DNA from 4 places in the Desulfoluna sp. HI9BLuna genome. Region 1 is predicted to be linked to each of the others. Evidence: riboswitches for the same ligand, from Rfam matches in the RefSeq annotation. Region 1 holds a riboswitch; each other region holds the start of a gene.
What was found. A riboswitch is a leader RNA that binds a small molecule or an ion and turns the genes downstream of it on or off. The one in region 1 is predicted to bind cobalamin.
Positions count from the first base shown of each region.

Region 2: another riboswitch for cobalamin. It lies ahead of ACOYW0_RS18275 (hypothetical protein); the one in region 1 lies ahead of ACOYW0_RS19960 (helix-turn-helix domain-containing protein).
Region 3: another riboswitch for cobalamin. It lies ahead of ACOYW0_RS07520 (TonB-dependent receptor); the one in region 1 lies ahead of ACOYW0_RS19960 (helix-turn-helix domain-containing protein).
Region 4: another riboswitch for cobalamin. It lies ahead of ACOYW0_RS24665 (TonB-dependent receptor plug domain-containing protein); the one in region 1 lies ahead of ACOYW0_RS19960 (helix-turn-helix domain-containing protein).

Region 1 is NZ_CP186555.1:4,896,558-4,901,882, reverse strand. Features, by position in the region: gene ACOYW0_RS19965 (pilus assembly protein TadG-related protein) at 1-1,309, shown strand, start outside; gene ACOYW0_RS19960 (helix-turn-helix domain-containing protein) at 1,473-2,315, opposite strand; cobalamin riboswitch at 2,463-2,659, opposite strand; gene ACOYW0_RS19955 (DUF1007 family protein) at 3,113-3,712, shown strand; gene ACOYW0_RS19950 (HoxN/HupN/NixA family nickel/cobalt transporter) at 3,718-4,566, shown strand; gene ACOYW0_RS19945 (4Fe-4S binding protein) at 4,588-5,268, shown strand.
Region 2 is NZ_CP186555.1:4,478,473-4,483,797, reverse strand. Features, by position in the region: gene ACOYW0_RS18285 (FecCD family ABC transporter permease) at 1-1,021, opposite strand, end outside; gene ACOYW0_RS18280 (sirohydrochlorin cobaltochelatase) at 1,282-2,256, opposite strand; gene ACOYW0_RS18275 (hypothetical protein) at 2,313-2,564, opposite strand; cobalamin riboswitch at 2,759-3,007, opposite strand; cobalamin riboswitch at 3,244-3,451, opposite strand; gene ACOYW0_RS18270 (carbon starvation CstA family protein) at 3,586-5,016, opposite strand; gene ACOYW0_RS18265 (LytS/YhcK type 5TM receptor domain-containing protein) at 5,220-5,325, opposite strand, start outside.
Region 3 is NZ_CP186555.1:1,891,609-1,896,933, reverse strand. Features, by position in the region: gene ACOYW0_RS07525 (ABC transporter substrate-binding protein) at 1-912, opposite strand, end outside; gene ACOYW0_RS07520 (TonB-dependent receptor) at 1,283-3,382, opposite strand; cobalamin riboswitch at 3,650-3,853, opposite strand; gene ACOYW0_RS07515 (hypothetical protein) at 4,141-4,428, shown strand; gene ACOYW0_RS07510 (MBL fold metallo-hydrolase) at 4,668-5,325, shown strand, end outside.
Region 4 is NZ_CP186555.1:6,069,496-6,074,820, forward strand. Features, by position in the region: gene ACOYW0_RS24660 (MotA/TolQ/ExbB proton channel family protein) at 130-729, opposite strand; gene ACOYW0_RS24665 (TonB-dependent receptor plug domain-containing protein) at 1,339-3,300, opposite strand; cobalamin riboswitch at 3,598-3,802, opposite strand; gene ACOYW0_RS24670 (sirohydrochlorin cobaltochelatase) at 4,011-4,427, opposite strand; gene ACOYW0_RS24675 (cobaltochelatase subunit CobN) at 4,449-5,325, opposite strand, start outside.

The sequences.
Region 1 (5,325 bases):
CCAGAACTGCGTGGACGCCGCCGCCATGGCTGGGGCCCTTCACCTCTGTGACGGAGACCCCGAAGCCCGTGCCCGCAAGGTCCTTTTCCAGAATCTGTTTCCGGGAAAAGAAGCCGTGGAGGATCCTGCCTTTGATGAGGACTTGCCGCAAAACCATGAGGTGGAGATCACACGGGGATACTACGATGAGAACGACGCCTACGATGATTTTCTCGTCTACAAAGAATTTGCAGCCGAAGGAGACCCCGATTTTCCCGCCGACGAGTACGTCAACGCCGTCAAAGTGTCCCTGACTGTCAGAGAATCCCTTCTTATGGGAGAGTTGGAAAAGAAAAAAAATGTCGACGTCCACGTGGCTTCCGTGGCGTTTCGGCGGCGTTTCGGTATCCTGGCCCATGGAGAAGCCCACATGTCAGAAATTCGATCCACCCACACGTGGCGCCGGGACCAGCTGGTCTTAACAAACATGGGCGGCGTCCATGCCAACGGCGACATCAAATTCATCGAACCCGTGGAGGTAACAGGAAACACCTTGGTCACTGCAGGCAGACGAATCGTCAATTGCCGGACCGGGCTCCAAAATGCCCCGCCGGTCCATGATGTCCGCCCCATTGACTGGGAGTACCTGAGAGCCAACGCCACGGTATATACCGTGGATCAATGGCCGGAGACTAATGAGCACAAACTTTCATGCGAAAACGAAATCCCTGTCGACTTCGGAAACACACTGTATCGAAGAGGAAAAGATGACCCAGGCTTTACACCACAATATGTATTCGGCCTTCACCCCGGAGATCACCATGGACGAATATACTATTTCAGCAACGCAAACGCCGCTGACAATGCGACCTTATTTTTTAATAGAATTTGCAGTGAGCTATACTACAGTGCATACAATTTCACCATTGCATCTGAAATAAACATCGATTTTCACAGCGGTGAATTGTCGGAAATTTACTTGGGTGGGAAAAAACATAACACTGTCTATATCTTTTGCAAAAAAGATATGGGCAGATTTGCCCCGGAAGCCGACACAGGCCAACTTCCCCCCAACACCTTGAAAGGGGTCATTTTCCGAACCGAAAAAAACTTTTATGCAAGGATAGTGGGCCACGACAACCCATTTGACCCGAACCCTCAACTTTCAAATTACATCAATATCCTTGCCGAGGGGTCCATTTACTTCACATCAACTTTCCTGCCACAGTCAGCAAAAACATACATACTAAACGGCACCTTCGGCCCCCCCTGCAGTGCGGCCCTTCTCATGCACGGCCGCCTTGAGCTATCCAACGATAAGATCCATTAATCCCAGCCAATGGTAAAACCCACGGCCCGTAGGGTGCATTTATGCACCATGGTCAAGACATAGCAGCCTTCCATATGCCATCGACATAAGCACACCTGGAGCCTCCGGGCCAACCGAGACCTCTTACTTGCCCTTATCATTCAAGTCAGTCCCTTCCCGGCATTCACCCCGACACCACCTTGGCATGGGATTCCCCCCGTTTCCTGGCAGGAAACTGCCCGGTGCATATCTTCTTGAACTCCGACGGGGTATAGCCTTCGAGCTTGCGGAACACCCTGCAAAAATAGGATTGATCGTTGAAGCCCACCTGGTAGCAGGCCTCCGACACGTTGAGGTTGTCCGCCATGAACAGTTTTTTCGCCACATGGATTCGCCGCATGTTGAGGTACTCTTTAAAGGACATGCCTGTCTTGTCCTTAAAAATCCGCGAAAAATGAAACTTGCTCATGCCGTTGGCCTTGGCGGCCTCCTCCAGGGTGATGGGATTCATAAAGTTTCGGTCGATGAAATCGATGGATTTTTGGACCTCCAGGGCGGCGCACCCCGGCATGGACGGACCGGGGCCTTCGGCGGCTTTTCCCTGGTAAAGGCTCTGGTAGGCGGTCCAGACCCTGTCCAGGGACATCTTGTAAAAATAGGTTTTCAATGCCGGAAACGTCTCCAGCATCTGATGAAAGGCTTCGCGCCTGGCCATGAGCACAACCCCGGGAATGGCACCCACGGCGCTGGCAATGGACATCCCCTTGGGTTCAAAGGACATCAGCCCGAAAAAACCCCCACGCCGAAGGGACCCAAAGGAGAGATCCCCTCCGGTAAAACGCTTGATGCGAAGCTCAATGCTCCCGGACACCACAAAGCCAACCCAGGTCGCCACTTCATCCTGCACAACCAGTTTCTCCTTCTCGGCGAACCGATAGGACTGAAACGCCGAGACCACGCGATCAAGGGCCTCAGGAGAAAGCCTGCCGAAGGGCAGGTGCCGTTTCAACAACTCTCGTTCATTCATCGTGCTACCTGCTTCAAAAAAGCCCATAAAAAAACCCCATACCGATGCATGCATCGATATGGGGAACCGTTTTCATCCTCACCACAGACTCACACTCTGCACAAGACCTTCCTCGAGGCCTTCGGAACGATCATGGATCGTTCCTTTCCGTGCCGATACATCCAGGCAGGTCTTCTGACTTCCCCCCCTTTCAACGGCCTTCCCGGTTTGACCCAGTGGCACAACGCGTTGAAAGGTTTGCAGGAGTTACAGCGGCGGGACCGTTCCCGATTTTCACGGGATTCCCTCTTAGCCCGGGTCTCGGGACATCACGAGACCGGGGAACCTGAACGTCAAACAAATTTTTAGGTTGTATCAATCTATATTTATGCAGCGTTAAGATATGACATCGGGAGCCCACCCCTGATGCATGCGGGAAACATCTCATCCGCAGGGCGTGTATCGTACCAGGCAATCTATTTCATCACCTGAGTAAATGAAGTTATAATGACCCCGCCGTTGATTTGTCAAGGAGAAAAGCAGCACACGGACCAAAGATAAATTTCGACAAACACAGGACAATATGCACGTTACCGGCAAGTATCACCCTCTGTTTTCCAACGAAGGCAGCCGTCCCCAGGGGGCGGCTCACGGCAACATCCGTTAACCACCAATGCTGGCGGCGAAAATCTCCGGCGAAAAACCCGGGATCGACGAACTCGGCCCACCGCCCTTTTTCCCTTGCGCTCCCTGTTCCACCCACTTTATATAGAACCGAAACGATTCGAAGTAACCTTTAACACGCAGGAACCGTCTTCATGCGCATTCCCTTAGTATTTGCCCTGGCCCTTATCTTTACCCTTGCCCCGTTGTCCTTTCCGGGGGCTCACCCCCATGTTTTTATCACCAGCCGGATGACCCTTTGCTTCGAGGCAAAGCAACCGGTTCGCCTGGATGTAGACTGGGCATTTGACGACGGCTTTTCAGCCATGATCCTGGAAGACTACGACACCAACGGCGACGGGACCTTCTCCCCCAAAGAGCTGAACACGCTTAAATCCGAGGCCTTTGATTACCTCTCCGAGCAACACTACTTCACCTTCATCACCCACAGCGGAACCAAAAATCACGCCGTCACCATTGCCTCTTTCAACTGCGAGGCCCAGGACGGCATCGTGGTGTATCGCTTTTCAATCCCCATTTCCCCGCAGCCTGAAAAGGGAGAGCCTTTGCGGCTCAGCCAGTACGACCCCACCAACTACTCGGCCCTCTTTCTCTCAGAAGACGCCCCCCTCTCCTTCTCCGGGGATGTGCCCCAGGGCATGGGGTTCACCTTGAGGGAGAACACCGAAGAATCATACTACTTCGGCATGCTTCACCCTATTGAAGCCGTTGTTTCCATCTCCGGTAAGGAGTAACACCCATGACCCCACGCATCCGCTCTGCAGCCCCTGCCCTCTTCACATGGGTTCTTTTAAGCCCCCTTGCCGCCCACGCCTTCGGCCCCCCGGATACTGCGCCGGGCCTTGGGGCACGCCTCATGCACAAGCTCATCCTCATCCAGTTCCAGATGAGAAACGAGATGGCCGCCACCCTGAAATCCTTTGCCGCCGCCCCCGACCTCTTTGCCCTGGCACCGCTTTTGGGACTTGCCATCCTCTACGGAGCCATCCACGCAGCCGGTCCCGGCCACGGAAAGGCCGTGGCAACCGCCTACATGCTCCACGGAAACCGCAAGGCCAAAGACGGAGTCCTCTTCGGCAACATCGTCGCCTTGAGCCACGGCCTCTCCGGGATCCTCACCGTGCTGTGCATCAAATGGTTCCTTGAAATCCGCATGACCACCGGCCTCAAAGACGCCACCCGCCTCACCAGCCAGGTGAGCTTTACCCTTGTCATCCTCCTGGGGCTCTTTCTCCTGCTCTCCGGTATCTACGAAGCAGCACGGCCCAAGCCCCATCAGGAAAGTGCCCCGAAAACCGGGGGCCTTCTGGCCGCTGTTGCCTTCGGCATGGTCCCCTGCCCAGGTGTCGTCACGGTCATGCTCCTTGCCATGGGCCTTCACCTCACCCACCTGGGCATCCTCATGGCCTTTGGTATCACCCTGGGCATGGCCGCCACCATCTCCGCCGCCGTCATCCTTGTGGTGGCAGGAAAAAACGCCGGACTGAAGACCACCTCGGCACGGCCCAGACGCCTTCCGGGAATCCTCACCGCCGTCTCCGGCACGGCGCTTACAGCCCTGGGGGCCTTGATGCTCACCGGGCTTTAACCCTGATGGGGAGCAGAGCCCATGGACTCTTATCTCTCGAAACGCCTCGCAACCTATGACAAATGGCTCAAGACACGCAGGATCTCCCATTCATCACGGGTGATTCCCGTCTCCGAATCGGTTCAGGAAAAACAGTGGGTGCTCCCCACAGAGCAGGTGACGGAGATCGTGCGCACGGCAAGAGTCGTAGCGGTTCAGGCGTGCGAATGCAGGGTCCGATACAAACGGTGTAACAACCCTCTTGAGGTCTGCCTGCTCTTCGATGAAATGGCCGAGGCATGCATTGAAAAAGGGGAAGCCCGCCGTGTTGAGTTTTCTGAAGCCAAGGAAATCCTGAAACACGCCAACCGATGCGGCCTCGTTCACCTGGCCCTGTACAGGCCGGACCATGCGCTGTATGCCCTGTGCAGCTGCTGCCCGTGTTGCTGCCATGAGCTGCAGATCATTCGCGACTCCGGGCGAAAGGAACTCATCGCCCACTCAGATTATGCCGCTGTCACGCAGATGGACGATTGCGTTCACTGCGGGGAGTGTGTGGACCGATGTGTGTTCGGAGCCCGAATTTTTGAGAACGATCAGGTGGTATTTCATCCCCACGCCTGCACAGGCTGCGGCCTCTGCGTCACCACCTGCCCGGTCGGGGCCATCTCCCTGGTCGAGTCAACACGGCCCATGTCCTTTTTATCCCCCCGGACGGACTAAACAAAAAAACACCTCCCCGGGCCCATGCCCGAAGAGGTGTTTTTTATGCACAGGGCC
Region 2 (5,325 bases), 420 kb from region 1:
TGAGGGCCGTGAGCACCCCGATGGGCACTTCATAGGGTAGCACCGCACGGGTCACGGTGTCGGCAAAAAGCAGGAGCACCGCCCCGATGATAAGGGTTGCGGGAAGAAGCTTCCGGGCATCCGGCCCGGTGACAAACCGCACCATATGGGGCACCAGAAGCCCCACAAAGCCGATAATACCGGAGACCGCCACGCAGACCGCCGCCACAAGGGACGCGGCCACCAGAAGAATAAGGACCGTCTTGGAGGTATCCACCCCCAGGCTTCGGGCGCTTTTTTCGCCCAGGGCCAGAAGGTTCAGATCCCGGGCGTAAAAGAGAAAGAGGAGAAACCCGGCCCCGGAAACGCCCGAGAGAACAGCGGCATCACGCCAGGTGGCCGCGGCAAAGCTGCCCATGAGCCAGAAGATGATGACGGACACCTGCTCGTCGGCCAGGTATTTCATGAAGCTCAAACCCGCCGAGAGGATGGCCGACACCATGATGCCCGATAAGATGAGGTTGGAAGAGTCGATGCCACACCGAAGCAGCCGCCCCGACGGTGAGGCCATGGCGATGACGATAAACAGGGTGAGGATGGCGCCGCCAAAGGCAAAGAGGGGAACGGACAAGAGAGTCTTGCCCATGCCGAAGAGAAGGGCCACGGCCGCGCCAAAGGCGGCACCGGAGGAGACGCCCAGGGTATAAGGGTCGGCCAGGGGATTCAGGAGAATATTCTGATAGACGGCCCCGGCCACGGCCAGCCCGGCCCCTGCGGCTGCCGCCGTCAGGATGCGGGGAAGCCTCACCTCCCAGACCATGACCCGGGCTGTTTCAGCCGCTGCCGTGGCCCCGTCCGTGCCGGTGATCCCGTTCCAGAGGGCCCCAAGGACGTCCTTAAAAGAAAACGCCACAAACCCCATGCGGGCCGAAAGCAGCACCGCGCAGAAAAGGAGCGCGCACAAGCACACCAACCCTGCCGAGCCTTTCATCAGGGCAAGGGAGGGTTTTGTTTTCCTCATGGACTCCGTGGCGATGGTCATGGGGGGCCTTCCATCAACGTTCGGGTTTAAAAGCGAAAACCTCCGGCGGCAAGGTGTGCCACCTTGAAAGCTGGTTGCGGATGCGTTTTGTCCCTCGTTCCTCGGGTCAAATCACATCCGCCTTTAAAGCAAAACTCACCCAAAAAGGGTTTTTGAAACCTGTTTGTTAAACTTTCATGTCGCACCGTAGCCCTTGGGCGAAGGCGGATTAAAAGTTTAGCCTCCGGCAGGGCCGCCGGAGGCCACCAAACCATAGAAAACTACTTGCCGGTGTGAACCGTTACCGCGTCCACGGCATGCTTTGCGTAGAGCTTGGCCCACTCGGGGTTCTCGCCCAGGCCTTTGAGCTCGCAAGTCACCTTGATGCCCATCTTCTCCATGATGGTCTTCCAGGCGTCGTCTTCTTCTCCGGCCATGTCATTTCTGGCATGGTCACCGGCAACCACCATAAAGGGCTTCATGAAGACCTTCTTGGCCTTGATGTGCTTCAGGGCGGTGGTGACGTCATCGAGGCCGGGGTAGCCCTCCACGGTCCCCACCAGGGTGGTGACCTCAGGGTACATGGCATTCATGGTCTTCTGGAATTCAATGTACGCGCTGGTGGGAAACACCTCGTTTCCGTGGCCCATGTAGACCAGCACAGCGCCCATCTTTTTGGCCTTTTTCACATCCGCGGCCATGGTCTTGGCGGCGGTTTCAATGTCATTTCGGTACTCGGGGTGCAACCCGGCTTTGCCAAGGGCGGGACGGCCCAGGGTCAGATAGGAGAAGGGCTTCCACTTGGCGCGGAGGGTATCGATGCCTGCAATGGCGTCCACATAGGCCTTGAGATCAAGGTACTCTTCCCCGGCGTAGACGTGGGTGGTCTGTACCACCACGCGCTTTTTGCCCTCTTCCTGCAGGGCGCCGAAGGTTGCCAGGGGGCCTTTGACGTCATACAGCCACGCAGGAACGCCGGGGTTGGCTTTTTTCCAGGCGGCGTCATTGGCGCGGTCGTGCCAGATGCCCCGGATGATGTTGGAGGTAAAGGCGTGCTTGATCTCTGCCTTGGGGAACTCTTTTCTCATCTCTTTGTCGATGGTGAGAATGGCCTGAAGGGCTTCGGGGTAGCTGGTGCCGAAGCTTGCAATAACCACGGCGTCCACCGCCTCTTTTTTGGTGGCTGCCGTGGCGGGATTTACACCCAGAAAGGACAGCAGTGATACAATCAAAAGCAGAAGGGTCGTCTTTTTCATCGTTTTTAAATCTCCGTACGTAACAGGTGTATTTATTAAATATGATACCCAGGCATTCAACCGATGGACCAGATGGGAACGCTGCCTCCTTTTAAAGCAATACGCCCCTTTTCATACCCGGCCATACGGCACTGAATCGAGGTAAACCCCTTGGATATCATGCGCCACCATGCCCAATGGATGTCTCCTTCTCCGTCCAGGGGAGAGACCACGGCCACCTTGTCCACGTCAAAGGACAGATGGCCGCCCTTAAGCAGGTCATCCGGGGCAACGCCTTCGGGTAGCTGCCCCTGCACACAAAGAATCATGCCTTTTTTCATCATCGGCTCCTTTATAAACTGATCATTTACAAAGGACCGGAGCCCGGCTGACTCCTTGCACAGCCCCTCCGGTCCGACCATCTCCGAAAAAGGGCTGTTCCCTGTTTGCTTCGCCCTTTTCATCACGCGGTTCCCCTGTTCTCCGCAGGGGTGTTTTGTGATGCGGCATGCCGCACCCAAAACATCACGTCTTATGCCGGGCAGGTCTTCTGACTCCCGGGCGTTCCGAACGGCGCACCTTCCCGCCCTGGTTGCCGCCGGCCTGAAAAGGAGAGCCAGCAGCGGGCAGTGGCTTATGGATGAGAGAGATTCCCCTCACCCGTGCCGTACGGTTCCCGGTTACAGCGGCGGGACCGTTCCCGATTTTCACGGGATTCCCTTCCTGCGTGTATGCAAGACCCCTTGCGGGGACCCGGTCACGTACTCACCCGAAAATCGACCGCCGTGACGGGGACAAATTTTCGGGTCTTCCAAACAAAAAAATCCCCATGCCTGCAATCGTATGCAAGCATGGGGATTCCGTATTCAATCCTCAAAGTCGGGCGCACCCTTTACCACGGCAGTGCGCCACTTCTATATGATTCAATCCCCGTGTTCCGGCGGCTTTTCCTGTTTCAGGCCGCCCCTCTCACCACGGTGAAGATATGACGATAACATCAGACAACGGGACATCATATAGCGCATGGCAGGTCTTCTGACTTCCGGATCATCCGAGCCTTCGCGCCTTCCCCTCATTGTTCGACCCGATCACTTCGGACGCATCAAGAAAGTGGCGTTGTTGCGAAGGACGTCCCCGGTTACAGCGGCGGGCCCGTCTCCGATTCTCACGGAGTTCCCTATTAAGCATTAGCTGCACCAAGCATAGGATGTGATCCTAAGCCACACTTTTCCGGTTGTCAAGCCAATCTAAGGCCCATGCCCCATTCCCTGCCCGACGGCCATCCCTTTAAAAATCCGAACGATGGCACCGGACAGGGAACATGGCGGAAAATTCCTTCACGGGCAGTGCTTATTCAGCAAGTCCGTCGGCACGTTTCGCTGCCCGCACACCGGAAAACTTGAAGACGAAGAGGCAGAGCAGTACCACGGCGGTACCCACACCGATGACGGTGGAGGTTCCGATGGAGAGCCCGAAGCCGATTTTGGCCTGAAGGATGAAGGTGACCACCACAGAGGTCATAAAGGTCGCCGGCAGGCAGGCGATCCAGTAATTCTTCATCTCCTTGGCAAGGAAGACTGCGGCGGACCAGAGTACCAGAGTGGCCAGGGCCTGGTTGGAGAACCCGAAGTAGCGCCAGATGATCCCGAAGTTCTGGGTAGAGATGACAAAGCCCAGGGCAAACAGGGGCACGGCGATCATGAGCCGCTTGGCGGTCTGGGACTGGCTCACCTTAAAGGACTCGGCCAGGATCAGGCGGGTGCTTCGGAAAGCGGTGTCCCCGCTGGTGATGGGCAGAACGATAACCCCAATGACCGCCAGAAAGCCGCCCACGGGACCCAGAAGAACGTTGGAGACTTCAGAGACAACGGCTGAAGGAGTCCCTGCGGCAATCACGGCGTTCAGGGCTTCCGGAGACTTGTAGAAAGAGAGCCCCACGGTGGCCCAGATCAGGGCGATGATCCCTTCCAGGATCATGGCGCCGTAGAAGACAGCGCGGCCGTCCTTTTCGTTTTTGACGCACCGGGCCATCAAGGGAGACTGGGTGGAGTGGAACCCGCTGATGGCACCGCAGGAAAGGGTAATAAACAGCAGGGGCCAGATGGGCTTGTTCGCAGGATGGGCGCTGGTGGTCACATCCAGGTTGGGCAGGATCTCATAGCCACCGAACATCAGGGCCACCACGGTGGCGACAGTGGTGATGAGCAGCAGGGCGCCCAGCAGGGGATAGATCTTTCCGATGACCTTGTCGATGGGAAGAATGGTGGCAAGGAAATAGTAGCCAAAGATGGCAAAGATAAAAATCTGGGTGTTCACGCCGGTGAGCCCGGTGAGGAGCTTGGCCGGGGCCAGAACGAAAATCACGCCCACCAGCATGAGGAGCACAACGGAAAAGACCCGCATGGCCTGTCGGGCGGGCATACCGAGGAAGTCACCCACCACCTCGGGGATGCTGCCCCCGCGGTTCCGCATGGAGAGCATGCCGGAGAAGTAGTCGTGAACCGCCCCGGCAAAGATACACCCGATGACGATCCAGACCAGGGCCACCGGGCCGTAGAGGGCCCCCAGGATGGGGCCGAAAATGGGGCCGATCCCGGCAATGTCCAGGACCTGAATAAACAACACCTTCCACTTGGGAAGGGGCATGTAGTCCACCCCGTCCTCAAGCTCGTAGGCGGGGGTCCTTCGGGAACTGTCCGGCCCGAAGGTTTTTTCAACAAAGGTACCGTAGGTAAAGTACCCGAGAATCAGTGCAGCGACGCACGCAAAAAAAGTAAGCATAATCTAAATGACCTCCATGACAAAACGCATTGATCGCCCGTGGGGCGGTTCCTCTTTCACACCTGCTGTTGTAGCGGATTAAAAAGGGGATACGCCACGCTCGAAACGGCCCATGTCGTTTTTCGAGGATGGAATGCATCAGGAGGGTGCCGAAACAACATGGCCGCCCAAAGGGGCGGCCAGAGAGCTTTCAAAAAGGGAGGTCAGGGACGGGCTGGAGGGTGGTTCCGGGGGATGGAAAAGGAGACCTCCGTGCCCTGGCCCTGGGTGCTCTCGATGACCATGCGGCAGGAGGGGCCGTAGATCCGC
Region 3 (5,325 bases), 3.0 Mb from region 1:
CCCGGAGACCCCGAAGGAGTTGCCTCCCATCACCGTGACATCATTGATCGGACCGCAGGGGAGCATCCTCACCTGCCAGGGCACCCGGTCCTGGGCTTCAAAATCGCCTATTTTCCAACTCCCGGACCAGTAGAACAGGGCGCGCCCCTGGAGAAAGAGGCTTCCCAGGACGCCCTGGCTGGCACCGGAAGAGGGCAGGTTGAGGCGGTCCGACGGCTTCGGAATGACCCCGGGAAGACTCCGCCAGCACGCCATGGCGGCCAGGGTGTCCCGGGCGATGTCCCGGTCCAGAACGGAATCCCCTTCCGGGGAGAAGAACCGTCCGCCCCGCTGCCAGTACCAGGTGGTGAACCAGACGGACTCGTTTTGGATGTCCAGGCCGAACACGGGTTTTTCCGCGTCTGTGACCGCCGGGGACAGGGTTCGGATCAGGGCCAGGAGCTCCCCCCAGGTCCGCACGGCCATGGCTTTGTTCTTGGGCACAAGGTCGGGGTTGAAATAGAGCACATAGGGGTAGGCCACCTGGGGAAGGGCCATGAGCTCGTCGGTCTTCCCTTTGAAACAGTAATCCTGAAGGGCGTCGTAGTAGGGCCAGGCGTGTCTGGATGGCCCGGACAGGGGACGCAAAAGCCCGTTTTCCGCAAAGGCCTGGAAGGTGTCGGCGGAGAAAAAGGTGATGACATCCGGGGCGTCTCCGTAGAGGCATTTCAGGAAAAATTGCCTGGCATCGCCCATGGGCATGATCTCCACGCGGACCCCCGGGTGCTGCTTTTCAAACCACCGGGCCGCGTCAACCCGGGACGGGTGGCTGTTGGTGGCCCAGACCAGGGTGACGGTTCCGTCCGGGGCCGGGCGGCATCCTGCCAAAAGGGCCAGCAGGCACAGCAGCATGAGTACTTTTTTAATGGGCATGGCCCGGCTCCTTGGAATTGGTCAGGTCACGGTGATCCGTGGAAAACGTTGCAACGATTCAGCCCAATCGACCACAGATTGGCAGAGCCATGTTTACAGTTCGTTTTGTGACATTCTGTAGGGTGTGCTTGCGCACCATCTGTTCGAAAAACCAACGTCTTTTACCGCGTCTATACAGTTTGGCGGGCATCTTCATAGGGGCTCATGACCGTTACGATTCTTCGGCGGTGCGCAAGCGCACCCTACCTTCACCTTGCCAGTGTGAAGCGATTTCAACCGTTGTGGCGGAGCCTCCGAGCATCATTCCCAGGCGGAGCCTGGGAACGAAAGAACGTATCCGGTTGCTACGAAGTTTGTGGCTCACCTCGCTTTAAAAATCAGTCCTCAGGCTGACGGTGACGCTCCGGGGCTCTCCGGGGTAGCCGGCGTCTTTGGAGGAGAAATCGTCGGCGATGTAGTACTCGTCGAAGAGGTTGTGGACGGCCACCTGGAAGGAGAGGTTCTTCACGGGCACGGTGACGGCGGTGTTTACCGTGATGTAGTCATCCAGGGTGTGGAGGTTGCCGGTGGTGTTGTCCCGCAGGTTGCGTTCGCCCACGTAGTTGGCCGAGACGTTCCAGTTGAAAAAGTCCGTGGCCAGGTTGGCGCCGATGCCTGCCATGTGCTCGGGGGACATGCGCACCCGGTTGCCTTCAAAGGAGTTGCCCGAGGTATCGGTGAACTCTTCGTAGCGGGCGTCGTGGTAGGCGTAGTGGCCCCAGGCGCTGACAGCGTCGGTGATGCGGCAGGAGATCTCCGCTTCCACGCCGTCCACCTCGGTGCGGGTGTTGGTAAAGAGAAAATCATCGGTGGAGGTGCGGAAGGAGCGGGGGCCTTTTTTCTCGGTGCGGAAGCAGCTCACCTGGGCAAAGAGTGTGTTGCCCGAGGAGAACTTGACCCCTGCTTCGTAGCTTTTGGTCTCTTCCGGGTCCAGGATCTGGGGAAGGGTTTTGTTGTTTTTGGTGCTGAGCTTGGGAAACTGGGTGCGAAAGCCCTCGGCATAGGTGGCAAAGAAGGCCGTCTGAACCGAGCCCACCCGGAAGGCGTTCCAGGTGGCGCCCACACGGGGGCTGAAGGCCGAGTCGCTCTGGTCGGCTTCCACGTCTTTATTGGAGGTGGTGAGCTCTTCGTGGAAGTGATCGTAGCGGATGCCCGCCATGAGGGAGACGTCTCCGATGGCCAGGGTGTCCTGGGCGTAGGCGCTGTAGACGGTCTGTTCAAACTCGCTTTTGACCGTGGTGCCGGTGGGGTTGCCCGTGGCCGGGTTGCCCACGTTGGTCAAGGGGGTGTCCCAGTTGGGGGGGCCGTATTTGGGCATGCTGCTCCAGGAGTAGCCGGGGGCGTCCTTGTCCTGGGAGGCGATCTCCACATAGGTGCCCACAAGGAAGGTGTTGTCCACGGTCTCGCCGGTGTGGTCCAGGGTCATGCGCAGGTCGTTGTGAAAGGCGGTCTGCTCGGAATCGCTGACCCACCAGCCCTTGTTGCTCTGACTTGCCGTCACCGTGGTGCCCCCGGTGGCATAGCTGTCGAATTGGGTGAAGGTCAGGTCGTTGGTGATCTTCACGTTTTCGGAGAGGGAGAGGGTGGGGGAGATGGTGACGGACTGATACCTTCCGTCGTAGCACGCGCCGTCGATGGCGTGGTTCTCTTCCCGGGTGACCCCGTCCATGGGTTTTCCGTCCACAATGGGGATGGTGGAGCCCCTGTCCGCGTTGACATTGGACAAGAGGGCCTGGACATCCACGGCAAAGGTGTCCGAGAACTCATGGTGGCTTGTGACCATGGCGTTCTGGGCGTCCCGCCCGACACCGTCCTGATAGCCGTTGCTGGTGGTGCCGCCGCCGCTGACCATCACATAGCCTTTGTCGGTGGGCCTGAGCACCCGGGTGTCTGCCCCGTAGGTGTCAAAGCTTCCGCCCCTTGCCACGAAAGTGGTGGAGGCTTTGGAGGTATCCTGCGGGACGGTGATGATGTTCAAGGTTCCGGCCACGGCGCCCCGGCCCCAGATGGAGGAGGAGGGGCCTTTGGCAAACTCGATGCGTTCCACAATGTTCAAAGGAATCATGGTCAGGTCGGCGGAGCCATTGACCTGGCGGAAGGGGATGCCGTTGATGAGAACGGCCAGGTCTTTGGTGTCCCGGGAGCCCCGGACTTCGATGTGGGGGTAGGCGTTGCCCTGGATTCCCACCTGGAGGCCGGGAACGGTTTTGAGGGCCTGTTCGAGGGTGGTGGCCCCCATGCGGTCGATCTGTTCACGGGTGACCACAGAAACGGTGACGGGTACCTCCATCCGGTCCTCCGCCACCCGCGTGGCCGTGACGACGATTCCTTCCATGGAGGGCGTTTCCGTGGTTTCTGCCGAGGCGGTTGAACCGCCCAGGGCGCAAAGGGCCAGGGTCAGGACTGCACATCTTCGTATTGCGTAATTCACTGTCTCACCTGCTGCATCTCAAGTGGAATTGCTTCCATTGCTTCAACAGGGATTTTTTTTAAACGATACCCGGGCAGGGGCATCCATGGCCGCGGTACGTGCATGCCGGGTGGCAGGCAAGGGTCCCGGTGGCTCATGGGCAGGTCCGGATACAAAAAATCCCCAGCTTCAATACAAAAGCCAGGGACTGCACCCGTTCAAACTTGATCCCCGGGTCGCCCCGCCTAAGGGGGCTCTCCCACGTTTTTCGTCGCTCGCAAGAAACATGGGTATGCCACATCACAGACAGGTCTTCTGACTTCCGGATCAATCTACTCAACGCGCCTTCCCGGCAAAGCCAGTGACATGAACACGCACCAGGGGTGTCGTGCCTGCGTTTTTCGTCCCCGATTACAGCGGCGGGACCGTGACGGATTTACACCGTCTTCCCTATTAAGTCCGATTAAGGACATCTGTGTGAATGAGGTTTGCTATCACTCATTTTCCGTTTTTGTCAACAACAAGTTGCACCTTCTCGGTAAGAAATTAATGTCGGGTTTCCTGTGCCCTCGGTACCTTGTGACGTAACTTTTGACTTTAAAGGTATGAATAGCCATGGGGCCTTTCACCCCGCGTCTCTTAAGGCGTGATCCGTTTCATAGGGAAACAGCGGAGAAACGGTAGATACTCTTGCGCGTGGGTGTTCGGCATGGTTTCAGGTCGGGTGCCCCCGGGCTGGGACATCGAAACATAAGGCAAAAGAAATTAAGGAATCGATTATGGATGAGAAGGTGACGGTTTACAGGTACGTGGGTGAAAAAGGCGAGAGCACAACCATCGAGGCTTTTTTCAAGGGAGACAAGCTGGTGGTACAGGGCTGCGACACAGGCCCTTCGGCGGCCGGCACGTTCGGGGACTGGGACTACGAGTACTGGCTCTATGCGGACAAGGCCATCTGCCCCGGCAACATTCTGGAGATTTTAAAAAGTGGCTTCCGGGGGTTTACGGCCATCAAGCGGTGGTTTGACGAGCAGCAGATTGACTACGACGTTGTCTCCTATGCCTGAGGTTCCAAAGCATGCTTTCTGGGTGCCATATACGTCACGTTGCAGACATAGGACCACATATGACCCCGTGTGACACCGCATGCGATCCTTTGTGTGCGGCTGCCGGACGTAATTTGCTCAAAACGGGGGAGATGTGATGTTCGGCACGGAACTTGATTTCCAATAAGACCGGCACAGCCCCTTTGCAAGGCGAAGGGCCGGAAACCAAGACGCAACCAAACGGCACACAGGAGGAAGCCATGGACGCAGGCATGACAATGAACGGGAAAAAGTATCACAGCTGGGATGAGGTTTTTCAGGCATCAAGGCCCATGGCATTCAGGGCATTGAACACAGGGACGATTACCTCCCCCCTGGCACCTTACACCCAGGCGGAGAGTATCCCGGCGGGTGTGGACACATCGAAGACCGTCTCCCACGCGGTGATGGTGTTTTACTTTCACCACCCGGAGAAGGGCGATATCCTCATCGACAGCGGGTTTGACAGGTCGTTTTACGAAAATCCCCCCTTTGGGAATTTGTCGCCCTTTGTCATCGATTTTCTCGAGGGCAACAGGGCCCGCTACACCCAGCAAAAAGATGAGGACTTAGAGTCCCGGCTTCGAAAAAACAACATCCATCCTTCCCACCTCTTTTTGACTCACATGCACCCGGACCATACCGCAGGGATACCGGCCCTGTCTCCCTGGTGCAATATATGCTATGGAAAGAAGGAGAATTCGGCGCACTACCGCCTGATGACGGGGAGCCACCTGAAAGGAAAGGGGGATATCTCTCTTATTGATACCGATTCAGCTCCGGCGATTCCTCCGTTTGATCATGCGGTGGACCTGTTCGGGGACGGCTCCTTCTGGGCGCTGTCTACACCGGGCCACACAACGGACCATCTTGCCTACC
Region 4 (5,325 bases), 1.2 Mb from region 1:
CCCTTACATGGAGGCGATGGTGCCTTTCCGTACACTACGTAACATGCCCCGGGATTCACCACACAAGGGTATGCTCATACATTGCATGCACCCGGTACCGGGCTATTTAGATGGTTTGTGCGCGCATGCTTATCCCCTGCCCCCGGCTGCGAGCTTTCCCTCTTCCGGACGTTGCACATCGTGGTTGCCGTTGGCTCTTTTTTCATAGGTAATCTCAAGGGAGGTGGCATATTTTTCGATGGCAAGGGCCGAAGCTTCGGCACAGGCGTTGAAGTAGTTGCAGGGAAGCAGGGTCAGAATACTGATGGAAAGGCCCGCAGCCGTCGTAATGAGAGCCTGGGCAATCCCCCCTGTCACGGCCTGGGGATCGCCGATACCCTTGGCCCCAAGCATATCGAAAGAATGGATGATGCCCACCACGGTTCCCAGGATCCCCAGCAAGGGAGCCACAGTGATGATGGTTTCCAACACGCCCATGAAACGCCTCATCTTGCGCAGCTCATCCGATGCCGCCGATTCCATGGCCATGGCCATGGAGTAATCGCGATGCAGGATGCCGTTGATCAGGATACGGATAATGAAGTTGCGGGAGCCCCGTGCAGCCAGGCGGATCTCGTCCCAGAGCCCCTGCTCGGCAAGGTCCAGGACCCGATAGACCAGTTCTCGGTCCTTATCCCGCCTGATGCGGAGCCAGAAGATGGATCGCTCAATGATAAGGGTCAGTGACACAAAAGAACATAAAACCAGCGGTAGCATCAGCAGGCCGCCGCTTTTCAATAAGTGAATCATGTTGCCTGTACCTGTCTCGGGATGAAAACACCAAAGCCTCGCAGAAACAAAATCATTTCAGCAAGGCGCTGTGATAACTAGGGATCAATTGCCATGATCGCTGCGATATATAGCACAGATCATCCGGCAATGCGAGATGATCCCATCAACAAAAAATCTCCGAATCCAGCCGGATATCATGGGAGGGGGGAGGGACGCCGTTGTCCCTCCCCTGCCCCTGATTCCAACCACAGATCAGGAGATACACATGATGCTCCGAGTCAACGGGCGGAGCAACACCCCTTATCCGGCCCTTTCCTTTGCATTCGGTTCAAAAAGAACCGAACCGCCCTCCGCAAGGAGGATCTCCCGCCCTCTTAGCAGCTGCCCAATCATACAGCCAAAGACGGGAAAAACGGGGGCGGCCTGCCCTGATGCGCCGGGCACGGCCTTCAAGGGGTTTTCAAGGGGGCGACGATGCCCCCCTGATTTTCCGCCGGTGTCACAGGTCCGGCGAAAATTGGTGAGCGGGGAAACCGGTCCCAGCCCGGGTCGTGGGGACAACCCGGATTAGTAGGACCAGGTTACCCCGGCAAAAAATCGGCGGCCCGGGATGGGGTATCCCAGAACATAGGCCGCATCTTCATCAAACAGGTTTTTGACTTCACCGCGCAGGGACAGGCTCCCTAACTTGTCCGTGGTCAGCACGCGTTTGGTGATGGTGAAATTGGTCACGGTGACCGAAGGAAGCGTCACATCGGATGTTGACCAGTCAGGGTTGTACTTAACCACATCCTGGCTGCTCAGGTATGAGACGCTGAGATCCGAAGAGAACCCATCCAGATCGGTCAGAGCGATGCCTGCTGAAATATCGAGATCCGATGTATACTTGAGGTCTTTGTCGGTCTCTGCATCCTCGTATTTGAAAAGATGTGTCAGCGTGGCGTAGGGCCTGAGTTCCCAGCCCCCGAAGATGTCGGAGAATGTGTAGGAAAATTCGCCTTCAACGCCACTGATGGTTGCTTCATCCAGGTTTTTGTAGGTAGTAAATCCATGCTGCTTGTCAGTCACGATTTTATCATCATATTCGGTGGTAAAAACGGTGAGGCCTGTTTTTAAGCTACCACGGGTAATATCCACTCCCGCTTCATAGGTTCGGCTTTTCTCCGGGTTCAAATCCGGGTTGCCGACATAATGAGTCCCGTAAGACGTAAAATCAGCGGCCAGCTGTTCTGCAGAGGGCATGCGAAAGGCGTCGGCAACGGATGCCCTGAGCTTGACCTGCTTGGAGAGGTTGTAGACAACGCCCAGGCTTGGGTTCAGGTCATCATCGGATTTATCGCTGCCTTGATCTCCGGAAATATCTACGGAGTAGTGATCATACCGAGCCCCACCGATGAAAATTAATTTCTGGTCAAGAAGTTTAACCTTTCCCAGGGCAAATCCGGCTGTGTTGTCAAATGCTGTGTTATTCGGTGCACTGGGCTCGTTGGTCACATCATAATCCACCCAATCCACGCCGGTGGTAAGCCCGAATCGCTGACCATCGTATGAAACTTGGGCCTGAGCGCCCTTGCTGTCTGTTTCATGCACACTGGGAATGCCGTCATCCCACCCCGAGGCATTGCTATCTGAAGGGTCATTCCACGTGTCTTTGTCCGTTCCGCCGAAGTATCGAAGCATCCATGCCAGTGACGATGTGCTGTTTTTCCCGTCATAAGTAACGTCGTAGTAGCTGTTTTTCGAATCTTTTGTGTTGTCCAGGTCGTTGGCGTCGATACTGCCGGGGTTGCCGATGTCGTCGCCATCAAAGAGCGTATACGTCAATCCGATGCGGTGTCCGGGAGAAAACTCATACCCTGTGTTCAGGCTGGCACGAAGGATTCCATCATTACCCGTGTTCAAGTATTCCTTGCCGCTGCCTGTTTCGTAATCGCCTTCTTCGGAATGGGATACAGACGCAGAGAAATCGATTTTGCCAGCGGTTCCCGACACGTCAGTTCCAAATTCGTTGTAGTCATAAGATCCGGTCTTTGCGTAAGCTGAAACGGTGGGCTTCCCGGTCCCTTTTTTGGTAATAACGTTTACAACGCCACCCATGGCCGCCGAACCGTACTGAACGGCTGCAGGCCCCTTGATAATTTCCACTCGTTCAACATTTTTTGTGATCAGTTTGGCTGCGTTGCCGGTCCCTGCACGGCGACCATCAATGAGGATAAGCACATTACCCATCAGGTCGTTTCCATGGGTGTCTGTGCTGAACCCACGGATCTTCACAGTCGTCAGAGCTCCGGGATACTCGCGTATTTGAACGCCGCCCTTTTCCACAAGCAGCTCTCCCAAGTTTCTTGCCGAGGAGTTCTCGATTGTTTCCGAGTCAATCACCGTCACAGCCGCCGCCACTTCCGTAATGCTCTCTTTGGCTCGCGACGCGGTCACCACATATTCATCCAGGGCAGCGTCGGTTGCCCAGGCCGGGGAGCTGGCCGCCACCCAGGCGGCGACAGCACCGATCATCAGACTTTTTCTCATTACTTTTCCTTCCACAAACATCAGACTTCGTTTTGCATTGGAGGCGGCGATCCTCCATGCAGAACGACCACCTGAACCACTGCTGTTTCGAGTTGCGGGGGGCTTCCATTCAAGGGGGCTGGGTATAAGGAGAGAAGAGAGACACCTCGGGCGTTTCGCCCAAACAAAAAAGCCCCATGCCGCTCCTTAAATAAAAAGGGGGCATGGGGCCGTTTTTCCCATGTCGTCTGATCAGGTCTCCAGTTCCTACCGCGAGAACGAAACCCCTCACCTGATTGTACTTTACAAAAAGCATAAGCAGGTGAATTCACCCTGGCAGGTCTTCTGACTTCCGGATCGTCCGAACCCTCGCGCCTTCCCGCTCAGATCATGAGCAGTGGCGTATATACGAAGTTCGTCCCCGGTTACAGCGGCGGGCCCGTCCCCGATTTTCACGGGGTTCCCTTTTAAGCAGCATCTCTTTGTTAAAAAAGAAGCGTGCACCAGAGATCAATTTGTATGTTTATCTACACAAGATATTCGACGTGTGTCAAACACTTTCTTATCTTTTTTGTCACCCCTTCTGTGCGTGAACAAGGGGCGCCGTTTTTTTCTTTTGCTCATGCCTGCAGTTAAGAGTGTAATAGCCTTATATTGCAGTAAAAATAAAAACGCATAACAATAAGAAAAACAGATCCTGCGGCTTGATTCACCACGTCACCAGAAAGGTGTTACACCGTTTCCGATTCAAGGACCATGTCCATAGCCTCTTCCAGGTGCCGGACAAAGAGCCGCACAATCTCCGGCATGTACCCGATACCCCGCTCGATGAAGGTGACTTCAATGCCTTCTGTTGCAAAGAGGTTTTTCCAGGAGTCTTCATCGTTGACAGCCAGGTCTTTCAGGTAATGCACCCCGGCCACCAGCATCAGCGGAACGATCTTCACCCGAGTAAAACCGGCTGCTTTAACCGTACTTACGATATCCTCAGCCTCGGGAAAGCCCTCCACCACCCCCGTAAAGGCACTGGGGCCGTAGGTGCTTTTCAGCATCGCGTCCAGGGCGAAATAGGTGGTCCAGGCCGGGTGATCGGTGCCGTGGCCGATAAACAGGGTGGCTTCCGTGTTGGAGGCGGTTTGCGGTTGCATGGTTTCCAGGAAATATCCGGGTTATGCATTGGCTTTGGTCATGCCCCAGGCAAACAACCCGATAAAGCCCAGGAGAAAAATTGCCGCATACCACATCACCCCGGATGAGGAGAGTTTTGTGGTCTCTTCCCTGGTCTCGATTTTTTCCATCTTGTACCCCTGGACCTTTCGGTCGCCGCTGCCGGTTTCAGTCACCTCAAGGGCTTCGGCTTCTGACGGAGTTGCAGGATCGGATACCTGAGAGGCTTCGGCTTTTTCAACGGGCGCATTTGTATGGGGCTTTGCGGCCGCCAGGACCTTGTCGTGGACCGCTTTTTGTTTGGCTCGCTGATTTTCAAGGGTCGTTCCCACGGCCTCTTCCATGGCCAGGGTGAATTTTTCCACCATCTCCGGGGAGAGCATGCCGGGCATGGAGATAAGGGTCACCACCATCTGATTCAATAAGGGGTTGTTGCAGGTGTGGTCGCAGCAGGCCACGCCCTTTTCAATGACGCCCACGGCGTATTCTTTGGCCAGGTTCTTCGTCACGGATTCGTCCGGAGCCCAGTACCCTTTCCTCACGGACTCAAGCATGCGGGCCGTGAGGGATTGATAGGCCCAGGGGTTGGCCTTGTTGAAAAACGTTTTCAGGTCCAGGCCCAGGCTGTCATTCACATAGACGTCGTAAGTCTGCTGCCAGGAGGTCTCTTTGACGGCATGGGGAACCGTTACCTGCCAGCCCCACATGTACTCCACAAAATGGGCCATCTCACGTGCCCCGGCGTAATCCTCTTTTTTCATGGCCGCAATCCACTTGGGATTGATGTAGCGACTCCTGAGCTCCCGGCCGATGGTTTTGTCGATGCCCTCCACGGTGACGGCGTCCGGGCGATCCTGGCGGGTCATCACAACGTCGGGG